Lujinxingia sediminis: one gene and its partner. The protein of the gene in region 2 interacts with the protein of the main gene of each other region in a pairwise test. Links are inferred from orthologs where the notes say so. Each region holds a gene or a part of one and is shown on either strand. Other genes may lie near its edges. The genes, in order: cheB and EA187_RS12755.

Region 1 (7,867 bases), on a different replicon or contig from region 2:
AATCTCAATGAGCGTGTGCACAAGGGCCACGCGCTCTTCGATGGAGGCGGCGTGGTCCGGGGCGAAACGCTCCAGACCGCGGGCGATATGCTCGGGGCTTAAGCGGTCTTCGACCGCGGCGCTCAGCGGAAGTCCGCTGATGCCGGGGGAGGCCAGGCCGCGATCGAGGAGCGATTCATGCTGGCCGACTTCGACGAGGAGGTCGGGGAGGTTGTCGTCTTCGCCCAGGGCGAGCTGGAAGGCGAGCTCGGCGGGGTAGCGATCGATGAGCGTGGCGGAGTCGAGGAGAAGTTCGTCGTCTTCGAGCTCTTCGCTCTCCCAGGCCAGCAGCGCAGCGCTGGTGGCCAGGGCCGCGGCCATATCGAAGCCATCGCGATCACGCACCGTGCGCATCACCGCCAGGGTGTGAACCCAGGAGGTCAGGCCGTAGCAGCTTAAGAAGTCTGCCACGGCGCGGTCGTCGCCCAGCCAGGTGCGCTCCAGCTCGCCGAGCATCAGCTGGCGAGCGAAGCGATGAGGGGCGAGCGAAGCGAGCGCGCCGTCGATGGCGGCGCGCTGCTCCAGGCTGAGCTCGTCATGGAGCTCCTGGCGCCATTCGGCGATGGCGTCGAAGAGCTCCGGGGCGTGGGCGAGCGCGCAGGCTCGGGCCACGGTGATGAGCTCCTCGGCGGAGGCGATCTCTTCGAGGGCTTCCATGAGCTCTTCGGGGTCGACGGCCGCGAGCAGGGAGGCCGCGGCCAGGCCGGTATCACTCTCGTCGATGAGCTCGACGAGTGAATCGTGGTACCAGTCCGCACCGGCCAGAAAGAGAGCGCGGGCGACTCCGGGGGCCAGGGATTCATCGGCCAGCGCGGCGTCGATGGCGTCTTCGTGGGCAGGATCTTCGATGGAGGCAACGACCGCCCAGATCCAGGCCGGGGTGTCGGAGGAATGGGCCTTGAGGGCCGTCAGGGCTTTGCCGCAGGCGTCGCGCAGTGGCGTGTGGGTCAGAAGCAGCGCGGCGAGCACCGGGCCGTCCTGCGGGCTCTCAAGGAGCGCGGTGAGCTCCTCGGAGGAGAGTTGTGGCGTGTGGCCCTGGATTAGCCGGGAGAAGATCGGGGAAAGGGCGTCCGACATGGAGCCTCCGCAGGTCATAAAATAAGGAGAGGTAAGTGGCGAGCGCCGCGCTCGCCACGCGCTTTCTCTGCCTTTCGCGCCGAGGCTTGTCAAAGGGCGGCGGCAGTCAGGAGGGCGGGAGCAGGTGACACGCGTCAAGAAAAGCCAAAGCGCCCTGTCATCCCGACAGGGCGCTTTGACCGAAAGGAGGTGCCATGCGTTAGAGCCGCATCGCCTGAGATCGCGGACAGGCTGTGCCAGCTCCGACCTCGTTGCCGAGGTAATTAAGTAACTGCTCAGGTGACGAAGTCATTCCAACATAGGTGAGAAAAGTTACAACTCGCTGACCACCGAGAGGGCACGGTGGGCCTCCTGGTGGGCTTGCTGGCGGGTGTCTTCCAGGGGGCCGGCCAGCCGGGGGATAACGCGAGAGTAGCGAAGGGGGTCAGGGCTTGCGGCCAGGCCTTCGAGCGTCTGGCGCCAGGCGCGGCGTGCGGCGTCGTGTTCGCCAAAGTTTTCGTAGATGCGGGCCGCGCCCCAGGCGGCCACCCAGTGAAAGGGCTCTAGAAAGAGGGCCTTCTGGTAGGCTTTAAGCGCGGAGTGTCCGGCGTCGAGCTGAGCGAGCACCTGACCGAGCAGGCAGTGACCCTCGACCACAAAGGGATCGTAGCTGGTGGCGGCCTCCAGGCAGGCCATCGCCAGGCGAAGCTCCCGCTGGCGTATGTGGTCGCCGGCGGTCTCGAGAAGCCTGACGACGGTGTCGTTGAGCCCGACGTCGCTGGTCGTCTCATCAAGCCCGCTGTATTCGGGGGCGGGAGGATCGAGGAGCTCGTCGAGCGTGCTCTCGCTGAACGTCCATGCCCCCGGCTCAATGGTCTGGCCCGGTTTGGTCTCGTAGCGGCGATACAAAAAGCCTTCGCCGTGGCGGGTCGCGCGCAGGCGCGGCCCCTCGGTGTTGAGCTGCTCCACGTGGATCTGCTCGGAGGAGCCGAGCATCAGGTAGCCGTCACAGGCCAGCGCGTCGGCCAGATGTCCCACCACGGTGGCGGAGGCCCTGGGGGTGAAATAGATCAGGACGTTGCGGCATAAGATCACATCCCAGCGCATGTCCGCGCGACGCGAGCGCGGCGCGGTGTGCAGGAGGTTGTGGTGATCGAAGCGGACGCGTTCAAGCTCGGGATGATTGATGGCGTAGGTATGCTCATCGATCGGCCGCAGGAAGGTGTCGCGGCGCGCCTCATCGAGCCGGCGCAGACTCCAGGTGCCATAGTGGCCACGGCGCGCCACGCTCAAGAACTCGGTGTTGACGTCGGTACCGAGGACGTCGGCCGGGATGTTCTCTTCGCTGGCGATCATGGCCACGGTGTAGGCCTCCTCGCCGGTGGAGACGCCGGCACACCAGATCTGAAGGGGGCGCTCCAGGGTGGCCGATGCGCCGAGGTTGCGCAGGATCGAGCGCAGGGCGAGGAGCTGGGGCTCATCGCGCCAGAAGGCCGTCAGCCCGTTGGTGATCAGATTGACCAGGCGCTGGGGTTCGGCCGCCGTTGAGGAGAGGTCCTGGAGGGCCTCGACGTAGGTGAGTGGATCGTCGTAGCCGAGCGCCTCGGCGCGCCGCGCAAAGGTGTCGGCGATGCGCGTGGGCGCAGCTCCGCGCAGGGCAAAGCCGGTCCAGCGCTCAAAGAGCACGCAGGCCTGCGTGATGACCTGGCGCCGTTGGTAGCGACCCTGGTTCATCGTGACTCCCGATGTTCGATGGCGTCGACTTCGCGGATGAGCGCGTCGGCGATCTGATCGAGCTCCACGACTTTGTCGACAACCCCGTGGGCGATGGCGGAGCGGGGCATTCCGTAGACCACCGAGCTGGCCTCGTCCTGGGCCAGCGTGGTGCAGCCGGTGTGGTGCAGGGCGGTGAGACCGACGGTGCCGTCGTCACCCATGCCGCTTAAAATCACGCCGATGGCCCGGGGGGCGGCATGACGCGCCAGGCTTGTGAGCAGGCGATCGCCACTGGGGCAGTGGCCACCGACGGGGGGCCCTTCTGTAACGCTGAGCTTGAGGTCGGGCTCCAGCATCAAATGGCGCTCGGTCGGCGCGATGTAGAGATGGCCGCGTTTAAGTTCCGTGCCATCGAAGGCTTCCATCACCTTGAGCGGGCTGTGGTTGTCGAGCCAGTGCGCCAGGTGGGTGGAGAAGCCGTGGGTGATGTGCTGAACGACCACAACGGCAGCCGGAAAATCGGCGGGAAGTTGGCCCACGATGCGGGCCAGCGCCTTGGGCCCCCCGGTGGAGGCCACCACCCCGACCACCGCCACCGGTCGGTTGGCAGCGGCAGTATCGGGGCCTTTTGTCACGCGCCGAGGCCCCTCGACACGCTGGCGCTTTCGACCGCGCACATGGCGGACCACCGGAATCTGGGAGAGCAGCCGAATCTTGCGCAGAAGGGCCTCGCGCTCCTCTTCCGGAAAGGGCAGGCGCTGCGGCTTGGGCATCAGGTCGAGCGCCCCGGCTGAGAGCGCTTTAAAGGAGAGGTCGACCCCGCCGCGGTGAGGATCGGCGGTGACCACGAGGATCGGCGTCGGGCAGCGCGCCATGATCGCCTCGGTGGCCGCCAGCCCGTCCTGGCGCGGCATGTGGATGTCCATCAGCACAAGATCGGGACGATGCTCCTCGCAGAGGTTGACCACATCGACGCCGTTATCGGTCATGGCCACGATCTCGATGCCCGGCTCGGCCCGGAGCGCGTCGACCAGGACCTCGGCGAAGATCGCGCTGTCTTCTGCGATGACGATGCGTAAGCTCATGAAAACTCTTGGGGGATTGGATGAGGCGGCAAAGCGCGTGGTGCGATGCGCGGGCGCAACGCCGCGCTAAAAGACGTGTAACTATACCCGCTCATTCCGCCCACGTGAATCACTAAGCCGGGGCAGGTGTCGGCCTCACCGATCCATCGAAGGGTGGGGCGGGGGCTGGCGTGTTGCAGGGGTTCGGGCGCGTTGCGGGGCCACCCCTTCGGGTTGGATGACAGGGCCGGGGTGCTGGCGTATCATTCGGGCTTCTTCGGGCCTCGGTGTGCCGGAGGACAACGGTGGTTGTCGACTCGATAAGAGATCGTTAGATTGCGCCGCCTCTGGCCCCCGCCCCCCGTGGGCGCGGGCAATGGATTTCCCCCGATGGATCTCGTTTATGGCTGACAGTCAACGCTTGCGCTCGGTGCCCGAAGGCATTCAGCTGATCTCGGAGGTGGCCGCCGAGCTCGCCAGGCGCGACGAGGCCCCGGTGACCGTGCTGGGCGTGACGACCTATTTCCCGATGGACGTCGACAGCATCGCCCGGGTGCTCGAAGGTCTCGAAGAGCTCGACGGGGTCGAGCGCATCCAACTCGACAAACTTGCGGCCTACGAGATCGCCCGACCGGAGCGTTTTCTGCCCGGGCCGCTGGATATCGAGGAGCAGGCCCACCTTGAGAAAGCGCCGGCGTTTATGCGCGCAGTCGCAAGCCTGAAGCAGGATGCCGACTGGGTCAAAAAGGTCCGCGAGCAGCATGAGCTTTTGCGCATCGCGTCGGCCGCGCGCGAGCCGCGCGTCGAGCTGGGGTATCTGACCAGTCGCACCGATCTGCCCTCGGCCAAAGTTCAGAGCTTGCTCAATGACTTCGGGGCCGAAGGTTATATCGAGGTCACCGTCGATGAAGACGCTGACGCGCTCTATTATACCTTTCCGCGGCTGGACTACTCTCGCCGGCGTTTTCAGCGCAATATGGCGCTCCTGGAGAGCCTGGAGGCGGCACCGCAGTCGCGCCTCTCGATGTGGATCTTTGTGGCCCTCTTCGCCACGATTCTTCTGATTGTCATCATCTTCCTCAGGTTGTGAGGCGTCATCGTGCGTCGCCTCCGGGGAAGTTCGTCAAAACCTTAAGGTGCGGCCATGACTCGACGTTTCGACCGATGGATACGCAGCGCCCTTGTGATGGGCGCGGCCTGGATGATCGCCGGCTGCGGCGATCATGACGGAGACCCGGCACCGCAGGACGACGTGGGCGTCAGCGATGTCAGCGGCGATGGGGCCGATGTGGCGCGTGAGCCCGGGCTGGAGCTGCGCCCCGGCTCGCTGCGTCTTCTGCCCCCGCGGCCGCTGGCGTGTGAGGGGAGCAGGCAGGCGCGCTTTCCCTTTGTGATCTTCAGCCAGGAGGGACCCGCGGTCGCCGCCGGCGATGTGCTCGACGGTCAGATGATCTGGCCCAATGAGACGCTGCGCGCCGGGCAGCTGGGCCTGGATGCCGCGTATATGGCCAGGTCCGGCCCGGTCTGTGAGACCTCGCAGGAGTGCCCGGAGGGGCTCCGCTGCACCGCGGTCGAGGTGGGTGAGGGCAAGCGCTACTGCGCACTTCCCGCCACCGTGAGCTTTGCTCCCGGGAGCGTGCGGCAGGAGTGGAGCCTGGGACGGGAGGGGTCCAGAGAACTTGCGCTGAGCGTGCTTATCCAGAACACCGCCAGCCTCGATGGGCGCCTGCCCGTGGCGGTGGGCTCACTCTACGACGAGAGCGGCGCGCAGGCGATCAGTTCAAACCCGGAGCGAGCCACCGACGCGGAACTCCGTCACCGCCAGATGATTCAGGATTTCCTGATCTCGCTGGGCGGGCGTTTCACCGGTGAAACTGCCGCGGTAAGCCTGTGGTTCTACGGCGGCGATGTCGGCGCGCAGACCCGTCCGCTGACACCGAGTGAGGGGGGCGAACTCACCAACTATTTGACCCGCGATCTCGACAGCCTCACGGAGCGCCTGGCTGAGCTGCCCACGTTGATTCCGCGGGAGGCCAATGTCTATCAGGCGATTCTGCGGGTGCTCGACCGCGATCTGGGGCTTGAAGCCTATGAGGAGGCCGAGAAGGTGCTCGTCGTCTTCACCGACAGCCCCAACCAGGTTTACGATGCCCAGGCCGACGCCGAGGCGGTGCGCGCGCGCCTGGAGGCCACCGGCGTGCGTCTGATGATCGTGCACCTGGACCCGGAGCTCGACGCCTCTTTGCTGCGCGATCTTCCCAGCCAGTGGGGCGGCAACCAGGCCTGTCGCGAGGATGCGAGCTGCGCTGCACCCACCTGTGAGGATGACGCGAGCTGTCAGCCGCATGAGCGCTGCCGCCCGGCCACGATCTATGCCGAAGAAGCCGGCGGGACGGTGGAACAGACGGCCGAATCCTATTGTTTGCCCGCGCGCGACGCCGAGGGCCGGGTGGGACCGGTGCAGGAGTACGCGGAGCTGACCTGCGCCAGCGGCGGCCATTATGTGTATGCCGCCGACGTCGACGATATGGTGGCAGCCTGGAACGTGCTTGCGCCGGCCTTGCAGTCGACCTGGTCGGTGGAGGGAACCCTCCCCGAACTCGACGCGCTGCAGGGGCCGGGCTTTGGTCGCCTCAGCGGGTCGTTCTCAGCTCGTGTGGGGCCGGCACATCTTGGCGATCGCCTTCGCCCGGCGTTGCAGTCGCGCGTGAGCGCCGACAGCCGGCCGGCGATGCTCTTGCCCTGAGCGCAGAGGCCACCCCAACGTGCTGGACGACGTGGCCTTGGTGCTTAAGAACTCTGCGCGGTCGCTTCCCCCTGCGAGGGGGGAGTTCGCCTCCACTTCCTTCGTTTTCGATGTCGCCCTCAGGATCCGCCTATGTCTGCTCAAGCCTCCAGCGCCGAAATCTCCGCCGATATGATCGAGAAGTTCAGCCCGGTCGACGGCGCGCACCTGGGCACCTTTCCCATCAGCTCGCCGGCCGAAGTGAATCAAGCGGTGAAGGCCGCGCGCGAGGCGTTTGCTGCCTGGCGTGATCTCTCGCTCGACCAGCGCTTTGGCTACCTCGAGCGCCTGCGTGATATCGTCAGCGCGGATGGCGAGACGTTTGCGAAGGTGATCAGCGATGATACGGGCAAGCCCCTGCTCGACTCGTTGCTCACCGAGCTGATGGCGATCCCGCTTTTCATTGATTATTACAAAAAAGAAGCACCCAGGGCGCTCAAGCGTCGGAAGCTCTCTCGCCAGCTCTTCTTCCCCACCAAAACCAGCTACGTCGAACACGCTCCGATGGGCGTCATCGGAGTGATCGCTCCGTGGAACTTTCCCTTTCAGCTCTCGATGATCCCGGTGCTCTCTGCGCTGATTGCCGGAAACACGGTGGTGCTCAAACCCTCGGAGGTCACCCCGCTGACGGGAGAGCTGATGCGTGAGATCTTTGAGCGCGCGGGCTTTCCCAAAGGGGTGGTCTCGGTGGTGCAGGGCGACGGCTCGACCGGGGCGGCGTTATGCAAAGCGGATATCGATAAGATCTTCTTTACGGGCTCGGTGGCCACCGGCCGAAAGGTCATGGCCGCGGCCGCCGAAAAGCCGATCCCGGTGGAGCTTGAGCTCGGCGGCAAAGACGCCATGATCGTCTGCCACGACGCCAACTTAGAGCGCGCGGCGCGCGCGGCGGTCTGGGGCGGTTTTTTGAACTGCGGCCAGATGTGCATCTCGGTGGAGCGACTCTTTGTGGTCGACGCGGTCTATGATGCGTTCCTGGAGCTTGTGCGCGCCGAGATTGAGCGGATGCGCGTGGGCGGCCCCGATGAGGGCTCGGATATGGGGCCGCTGACCTTCAGCGCGCAGATGGGGACGGTTGTGCGCCACCTCAACGATGCCCGGGAGCGCGGTGCCACCATCGCCATGGGTGGGCGCCCTATGGAGGGCCCCGGGCAGTTCTTTGAGCCTACGCTTGTGCTCGACGTCACCGAAGAGATGGAGATCTATC
Region 2 (8,003 bases):
CCTGGAGATCTCCTTCGATGATATCACCGGTCGTGATGCCATTGAGGCCCGTGTCTGGTCGCGTATCGAAGAGATGATCAGCGGCAAGGAGGCGATGCTCGATGAGGTCGCCGCCAAGGTCAACGAGCGCCGCGCCCAGCAGCGCGAGCAGCAGTCGGCCGCCGCAGCCGCCGACGGCGCGGATTGGAGTGAGCCGGAGGTCGACGAGGTCACCGGTCGTCAGCTCTTTGAAGAGCAGATCCAGAACCGCTACCTGCGCGCGATTGACCGCTACTGGCGCCAGCACCTTCAGGCCATGGAGCAGCTTCGCGACGGCATCGGCATGCGTGGTTACGCCCAGAAAGACCCGAAGCAGGAGTATAAGAAGGAGGGTTACAACCTCTTTGTCGACCTGATGATGAACATCAAGACCAACGTGGTCGAGTTCGTCTCGAAGTTCGAGGTGGAGCAGCCCGAGTCGCTGCAACAGCGTCAGGCTCCGGCGCCGCAGGTGCCCAGTAAGATCGTCTTCAACCGCCCCGGTGTGAGCGCCGAGTCCGAAGAGGATCGAAGCACCGTCAAGCGCGAGCTGCCGCAGGTCGGACGAAACGATCCCTGCCCCTGTGGTAGCGGCAAGAAGTACAAGTCGTGCTGCATGCGTAAAGAGGCCGCGGCCAGCTAAGTAACACCGACACACTCGCCGGCGGCTCGAAAGGGCCGCCGGTTTTTTTTATCCCTGAGGCCAGGCGCTCGCATGTCTTGGAGCGTACACCAGATTGAGGTCGGCATGATGAAGGTCTTTGCCCGCGGCATCGCCTTTGACGGCAAGCACGGGGTTTATGAAGAGGAGCGCCGCGACGGTCGCCACTTTGAGGTCGATGTGGAAGTGACCCTGCGTGACGCCTCCTCGGCTGAGTCCGATGCGCTCGCTGAGACGCTGGATTACCGCCACCTCGCCGAGATCGTGGTGGAAGTTGCGCAGGGCCCCAGCCGTTTTCTGGTCGAGAAATTGGCCGGCGAGGTCGTGAGGTTGGTCCTGGAGCGCCACGGTCAGGTCGAGGAGGTCTGCGTGGAGGTGCGAAAGATCGCCCCCGATGTTGCCGGCAGCCCGGAGTGGGTGGGCGCGCGATTGACGCGCCGGCGCTCCGCTTGACCGACTTGCTCCCCCCCTCTTTGCGAGGTCTTTGCACGATGTTCTTAGAGCGTTCCGGACTGCATATCTTCACCTGGCGAAACATCGAGGTGTCTGTCTCGATGTGGTACGGCCTGATCATGGCCATGCTCGTCTTTTTCCCCGCGCTCAGCGGCGGCTCGATGCTCGCCGGGTTGATCTGGGTGGTGGCGGTGACGATCTCGCTGCTTGTCCATGAGTTTGGTCACGCGCTGGTGGCGCAGCGCTACGGACTGAGGCCAAGCGTGTTGCTGCACGGGTTTGGCGGGCTGTGCATGATGGAGCGCGAGGCCGATACCGACGGTCAGGACGCCCGGGTGGTCTTCGCTGGACCGGCCGCGGGGCTGATCTTTGGGGGATTGGTCTACCTCGTGGCGAGCTTTGCCCCGCAGATCGCCTACGCCTCGACCTGGAGCGCGACCTTTGTGGGGGCGCTGCTCTTTGTGAACATCGCCTGGAGCCTTGTGAACCTGCTCATCCCGATGTGGCCGCTTGATGGAGGACAGCTCTTTCACCTGATTCTGCGCCGCTTCAAGGACGAGGAGAGCGCGCGTCGCATCACGCTCAACGTGAGCATTTTTGTGGCGATTCCGGCAGCGATCGTGGGTTTTTTGATCTTTCGCAGTTTCCTCATCGCGATCTTTGCGGTGATGGTGGTCATGAGCTGCATGAGCATGCTGCAGACGGGGCAGTCGCTGGTGGGGCGACGCAGCGGGCGCAGTCTGGCGACTGCTTCCGATTTTCATCAGGAGCTTCTGGCGCAGGCGGAAGCGGCGCTGGCCGATGAGGACTGGCGAGAGGCTTACCGGGTCTGCCATCAGATGCGCGCCTCGGGGCAGATGCCCGAAAAGATGCTCAACCGGGTGTGGATCATTCTCGGTGTGAGTGCCACTGAGATGAGCGAGTATGGCGAGGCGCTTGACTACCTGCGCCGCGCGCCGCAGTCGGACGAGGTAGCGCGCGCGATGGAGCTTTGCCAGCGCGAGCTCGCCTGAAAGTCGTTTGATATCAGTATGTTATGCGGTAAAGGCCGGCGCGAACTTCGCGCCGGCCTTTTTGCGCTCAGAGGAAGCGGCGCACGGTCTCCAGGAGTGTTTTTTCCTGGAAATCGAGTTTGACCAGGTAGCCGTTCGCGCCCAGGCGCATAGCGCGCTCCTTGTCGGCGGGCTCACCCAGGGTCGTGAGAATGACCACCGGGAGGCGAGCGTGCTCCTCGGAGGCGCGGATGCGCTGGAGGAGCTGCAGGCCGTCCATCGTGGGCATCTGGATGTCGGTGAGCACCAGGTCGACGCGGTGGCGGCCGAGCATCTCCAGGCCGTAGTGGCCGTCGTCGGCTTCCAGGACGCGGTAGCCCTCAGCGCGGAGGATCGAGGTGACGAGCGTGCGGGTGACCTCGCTGTCTTCGACGACCAGGATGGTGCGGATATCCAGCGCTCGGGTGCCCTGCACGGCGGTAAAGGAGCGCTGCCGGCGGGGTTTATCAAGATCGAAGCGCGAGTCGTGCTCGCTGCGCTCCATCAGGTCGACGACGTTGAGCAGGGGCACCACATCGCCGGAGTCGGTCAGGGCGACGCCGCGACATAGGCGCACGCCAGCCAGGAAATCGCCCAGGGGGCGGCTGATAGCTTCACGTTCGCCGAGGACACGGTCGATCCACACGGCGACGCGACGCGCACCCTTGCGAATCAGCAGCACGCTGAAGCGCTCCGGGGGCTGTCCGCGCTCGGCAAGCCCCAGCGGGGAGGTCCAGTCCAAAAGCGGGATCAGGCGCTCGCCGACCGGCACGCATACCGCGCCGTGGACGCGGCGAAGATCGTCGCGGCCCACGTCGATGACCCGCTCGACATCTTTGGCGGTCAGGGCGAATTGCCGCTTGCCCAGGGTGAAGACGAGCACGGAGTTGACCGCCGTGGTCACCGGCAGGTGCAGAGTGAAGGTGGTGCCGCGGCCGACCTCACTCTCGATTTCGATGAAGCCGCCCACGCGCGAAATCTGGCGGCGAACGACATCCATCCCGATGCCGCGTCCGCTGACATCGTTGACGGAGTCGCGGGTGGAGAATCCGTTTTCGAAGATCAGCGCGATGGCTTCTTGGTCGGAGAGGCGCGCGGCGGATTCGGCGGTGTGCATGCCGCGTTCAATGGCCTTTTGACGGATGATCTGTGGATCGATGCCGCGCCCGTCGTCGGAGAGGACGACGCGGATGGAGTCGCCGACGTACTCGGCGCTCAGTTCGATCTCGGCTTCGGGTTCTTTGCCGGCAGCCTGGCGTTCCTCGGGGGGTTCCAGGCCGTGATCCACCGCGTTGCGCACCAGGTGCAGCAGGGGCTCGGAGAGCGCGGAGAGGATGGCGCGGTCGACTTCGACGTTGCCAAAGGTGTCGACCAGGCGCACGCGTTTGCCCTGGGATTGTGCCAGATCGCGTACCGCCCGCGGGTAGTGGCTCAAGACCTGGGCCAGGGGCACGTGGCGCATGTAGCGGGTCTGGTCGTCGATCTGGGAGGCGCGCACGTTGACCTGGTAGCTCTCCTCGCGCAGCGCCGTCTCGCAGGCATCGAGACGGTGGTTGAGGTTGCGCAGCGCCATGGTGTGGCTTTTGGGCAGCTGGCCCTCAAGCAGGGAGAGCATCGCGCGCAGATCCTGACGGATGCCGTGCAGCTCCCCTAAGCGATAGCCGACGCGTCGGCTCATCAACAACGCCTCACCCGCGAGTTCGCCCAGGCGCTCGAGCTTTTCGACGTCGACGCGCAGGTTGGTCGTGGTCTGGATGCGCAGCGCGCCCGACTCCAGCTCGCGCTCGTTGCCGGCGCCGATACGTGCGCGCGTGGGCTGGGGCGCCGATGCCACAGGAGGCGTGGAGGGGGCAGGAGGCGTGGCGAGGGCGGTGTCGGCGGCCGGTTTCTGAGCCGGTGCGGACGTGTTGCTGCGGGGGGATTCCTCTTTGGAATCAAGGGGTTGTGTGCCGGCTGTGGGGGCGTTTTCGGCCGGTGATATGTGACCCTGGGTCGGCGTCTCGTTGCCTTTTTCGGGAGGAGAGGCGGCCTGTTGCGCGGCCGGATCGTGGGGGTTGACCTTTGCGGGAGCACCGTCGCGCAGGTCGTTGACGCGATCGACAAAGCCGGAGAGGTCGAGGCGCTGGGTTGTGTTCCCGGCGGATTTGGTCATGAGCGCGCGCATCAGATCGAGGCCTTCAAAGATCAGCTCGACGCGCTCGGGTTGGGTGATGTGGGCGCCGGTGGGCTCGTCGAGCAGAAGGTGCTCAGTCTGGTGGGCGACGAGGTTGACGTCGGCAAAGCCCATCATCTTGGCTTCGCCTTTGAGGGTGTGGATCTCGCGCAGGATCTCCTCGACGGCCTCCGGGTCATCGGGGGAGCGCTCCAGGTTGACGAGCAGGGCGTTCATGCGTTCGAGGCGCTCAAGCGCCACCGCACGGAATTTTTCGATCAAGGCGCCAAAGCTCATGAGGGCTCCGACTCCTCATCGCCGATGACGGGCGAGGTGTTCTCGTTGTGGATGCCGTCGCTCTCGGGCTGGCTTTCGCTGTCCTCGTCGGCGATCTGGCGGGCGATGGTATCGAACTCGCGGGATCGGTCGGAGTCGGCACCGTCCTCGGCGTCAGATTTCGGGTGTGCGGCGGAGTCTTCGCGGGCGTTGAGCAGGTCCTGGAAGAAGGCGTCGTCTTCGGCGATGGCAGCACTGAACTCGATGGTCGGTGCCTCCTGGGCGCTTTTTGCAGCGAGCTCGACGATGCGGCGGGGCTGTCGGTCGGTGGGGACGTCGGAGAGGTTTCCGTTGAAGCCCACCGGGGTCTCGATCTGGTTGCGGGAGGCCTTTCGGAGCGGTCGAGCGCGGGCGATGTCACCTTCGGCGGAGCGGTCGGCGGGGAGCTCACGGGAGAGGTCGGCCGGAGCGGGGTGTGAGAGCTCTGAGGAGCGGTCGGCCGAGAACTCGCGGGATCGGTCGGTCGAAGCGGGGTTTGAGAGATCTGCGTCGGCGTCGACCGAGGGCAGCGGGCTGGTTGCGCGGCCGGGGATGGTTCGGGTTGGCTTGCGGGTGGGGCGTTGGGAGGACGACGAGGCGTCGGTTTCCATGACTCGGAACTTCTCGACGATATGGCGGAGACTCTCCGAGGCGTTGTGCAGCTCCCGGGCGGCGGTGGTGACCTGACGGGTACCGGCGACGCCCTGGTTGATCAGGTGCGAGAGCTCGTCCATCGACTGGGTGACCTGCTCGGTGCCCGATTGCTGCTGCTGGGTGATCAGCGAGATCTTCAACGAGGTCTCTGTGGTGCGCTCCGAGAGGCGCGAGCCCTCCTCGGTGGCCATGACGCTTGCCAGCGAGGACTCGCGGATGTCGCTGACGAGAAGTTTGATATCGCTGACGGACTCTTTGATGTTTTCCGCAAGTCGACGCATCTCAGCGGCCACCAGAGCAAAGCCCTTACCGGCCTCACCGGCGCGCATGCCCTCCAGGGAGGCGTTGAGCGCCAGCAGGTCGGAGCGGTCGGCGATGGCTTTGATCACCTCCAGAATCTCGGTGATGCGCACCGTGTGCGACTTCAGCTCCCCGATGCGCTCGCCGACGGTGCGGTTGTTGGCCTGGGTTTTTTCGGCGGATTTGAAGACGGTCTGCGCGCTCTCAGCGATCTTTCGAGCCGAGGAGAGCAGGGTTTCCATGGTGCGCTGGGTTTCCTCGACGCCGCTGGCCTGGTGAGAGGCGGCGAGCTCCTGGTCGCGGAGCACCACGAGGATCTCTTCTGCGGCGGTGGAGACGTTAAGCGCGGTGGAGACGATCTCGCGCACGAGCTCATTGAGACTGAGCACCATCTGGTTAAAGGCCGAACTCAAGTCACCTTCGCTCTCGGCGGTGGTGGTGGTGAGGTCACCGTCGGCGATCTGGCGGGCACGCTCGGAGAGCTGGCGGAGGTTTTTGACCATCGCACCAAAGGCCTCGCCAAGCTCTCCCGGAACGCGTTCATCGAGTAGCGGGGAGGTGAGCTGGTCGCGGGAGATCACGCGGGCCTGCACGGTGAGACGGCGCATCTGATTGGTGAGGCTGTGAAAGCTTCGGCCGAGCTTGCCCGCACCGCGGGGCAGGGGAAGATCGACGTCGGAGAGTTTGCCCGAGCGCAAGAGCATCGCCTCATGTTCGATGATGCCGATACGGCCGGCAGCCAATTCGTCGGCGTGGCGGCTGATGGCGTTGAGCTCGTCGAGCATGCGGTTGGTGGCGCCGGCCAGTCGGCCGACTTCGCTATGGGGATCAGCAGGAAGGTGAGCTGAGCGCAGGTTGCCCTCGGCGATCGACTCCACCACCGCGGTGATGTCGCTTAAGGTAGCAAGCGACCGGCGGGTGAAGGCGATGGTGGCCACGCCCGCCAACACGAGTAGCACGGCGGTAAAGATATGGCCGTGAAACGCCAGCACGCCCACGCCGATCAGCGTCAGGGTGGCGATGTAGATGCCGACTTTTTTCCACAGCAACATGGTAGACCTTCGTAGGAGAGAGCTGCGCGCAGCTCAATATGCCCTTTCGCCGGAGATGGGAGCGAGAGGGGCGCTGCTGAGTGTATCGAGATCAAGAAGCCACACAACCTTACCGTCGAGGAGCGTGACGGCGGGGCGCAGGATGGGGGGAAGAGCCCCGCGCAGCCAGCCCGGAAGGGGGAGCAGGTCGCGCGGCGCCAGCGGGAAGGTGCCGAGCACGGTGCCCAGGTAGAGGGCCACCGGCGGTCCGGGAAGGTCGAGAAGTCCGACCATACCGTGCTCGGTGGGGGTCATTCCCAGGTGAGGTCGTGGATCGAGCACGGTCATGGCGACATTCTCCGGGGCGAGCACACTGCTGACAAATCTCAGTTCCACGCAGAGTGTGGCGGTGCCGCAGCGAAAGAAGAGGGCGTCGAGGGAGGCAGTGCTCATCGGACCGCAGCGTCGTCGAGGAGGCGCTCAATATCGAGGAGCACGCAGAGCTCCTCTCCCAGGGGGTGTGCTCCAATGGCGTAGCGGCGCGTGCTGCCTTTGATGGTGGTGGGCAGGGCGTCTTCGCGCAGCAGATGCTCGGGCCATTCATCAAGCCCGGTGACCTCGTCGACGTCCAGGCCCACGGTGTAGTGCGGCGTGTCGACAATGAGTGTGCGGCGTGTGTGACTGGCCAGGGCCGGGCCGGCGCTCTGTGACTCCAGAAAGGTGCTTAAGTCGAGCACACCGATGACCTGGCGACGCAACACAGCGATGCCGCGGATATGCCCGGGAGCACCGGGAAGGGGTGTCGTCTCCAGTTGGCCGACGATTTCGCGGACGGACTGTCCGTCGATAGCGAAGTCATCCTCACCGCAGCGAAAACAGACCACCGGGATGGTCGCGACTTCATCGATCACCTGATCTTGCAGGTCATCCCAGGCGAAGGGGTCGAGACTCTCGGCCTGGTCAACCAGGTCGGAGAAGTCGGAGGGGCTTTTCGTGTCGTCGCTTGCCATAGAAGGCCGGGGAAGGTGCGTGGGCGGTGGGAATCCGAAACTCCGCCCGTAGCATAAGGTTGGGGGGGCCGTCGGGCAAGGTGCGATGGGGCGGAGAGTGGCGTGGTGGACGCGATTCCATGGACGGGGGACATGGGGAGGCGGGCGTATGATGGGCGCGAAAATGCGGCATCTCAGGCGACCCACGGTCACCTTTGAGGTGACCGTGGGTCGATTTTTGTGGTGCGTTTGAGGTGACCCAGGGTCACCTTTGAAGTGACCCTGGGTCGATTTTTCGCGGCGAAAAGAGGGGGGATACGGGGGGGCAAAAAAGTGACCCTGGGTCGAGCTGGAGGCGACCCAGGGTCACTCTTGAGATGACCGAGGGTCGATTTTTGT

What was found.
Region 1: the proteins of EA187_RS12755 (region 2) and cheB interact in binary tests that used the Escherichia coli proteins (3 or more experiments, as listed by UniProt). The link is inferred for Lujinxingia sediminis from one-to-one orthologs.

Annotation. Positions count from the first base shown.
Region 1 is NZ_SADD01000013.1:133,470-141,336, forward strand. Bases 1,862-4,825 are described here. They hold cheB (chemotaxis-specific protein-glutamate methyltransferase CheB), read right to left. Parts: upstream 3,897-4,825; coding sequence 2,826-3,896; downstream 1,862-2,825. Other genes in these bases: EA187_RS17215 (CheR family methyltransferase), read right to left, coding at 1,862-2,829; EA187_RS17225 (hypothetical protein), read left to right, coding at 4,279-4,825. Outside these bases: EA187_RS17210 (hypothetical protein), read right to left, coding at 1-1,116; more of EA187_RS17215, read right to left, coding at 1,429-1,861; more of EA187_RS17225, read left to right, coding at 4,826-4,965; EA187_RS17230 (vWA domain-containing protein), read left to right, coding at 5,020-6,621; EA187_RS17235 (aldehyde dehydrogenase family protein), read left to right, coding at 6,754-7,867. UniProt on the Escherichia coli protein: Involved in chemotaxis. Part of a chemotaxis signal transduction system that modulates chemotaxis in response to various stimuli.
Region 2 is NZ_SADD01000007.1:5,414-13,416, reverse strand. What follows is about bases 1,913-5,012. They hold EA187_RS12755 (hybrid sensor histidine kinase/response regulator), read right to left. Parts: upstream 4,613-5,012; coding sequence 2,213-4,612; downstream 1,913-2,212. Other genes in these bases: EA187_RS12750 (methyl-accepting chemotaxis protein), read right to left, coding at 4,609-5,012; EA187_RS12760 (site-2 protease family protein), read left to right, coding at 1,913-2,145. Outside these bases: preprotein translocase subunit SecA, read left to right, coding at 1-661; folB (dihydroneopterin aldolase), read left to right, coding at 734-1,132; more of EA187_RS12760, read left to right, coding at 1,171-1,912; more of EA187_RS12750, read right to left, coding at 5,013-6,636; EA187_RS12745 (CheW domain-containing protein), read right to left, coding at 6,670-7,068; EA187_RS12740 (chemotaxis protein CheW), read right to left, coding at 7,065-7,625. UniProt on the Escherichia coli protein: Involved in the transmission of sensory signals from the chemoreceptors to the flagellar motors. CheA is autophosphorylated; it can transfer its phosphate group to either CheB or CheY.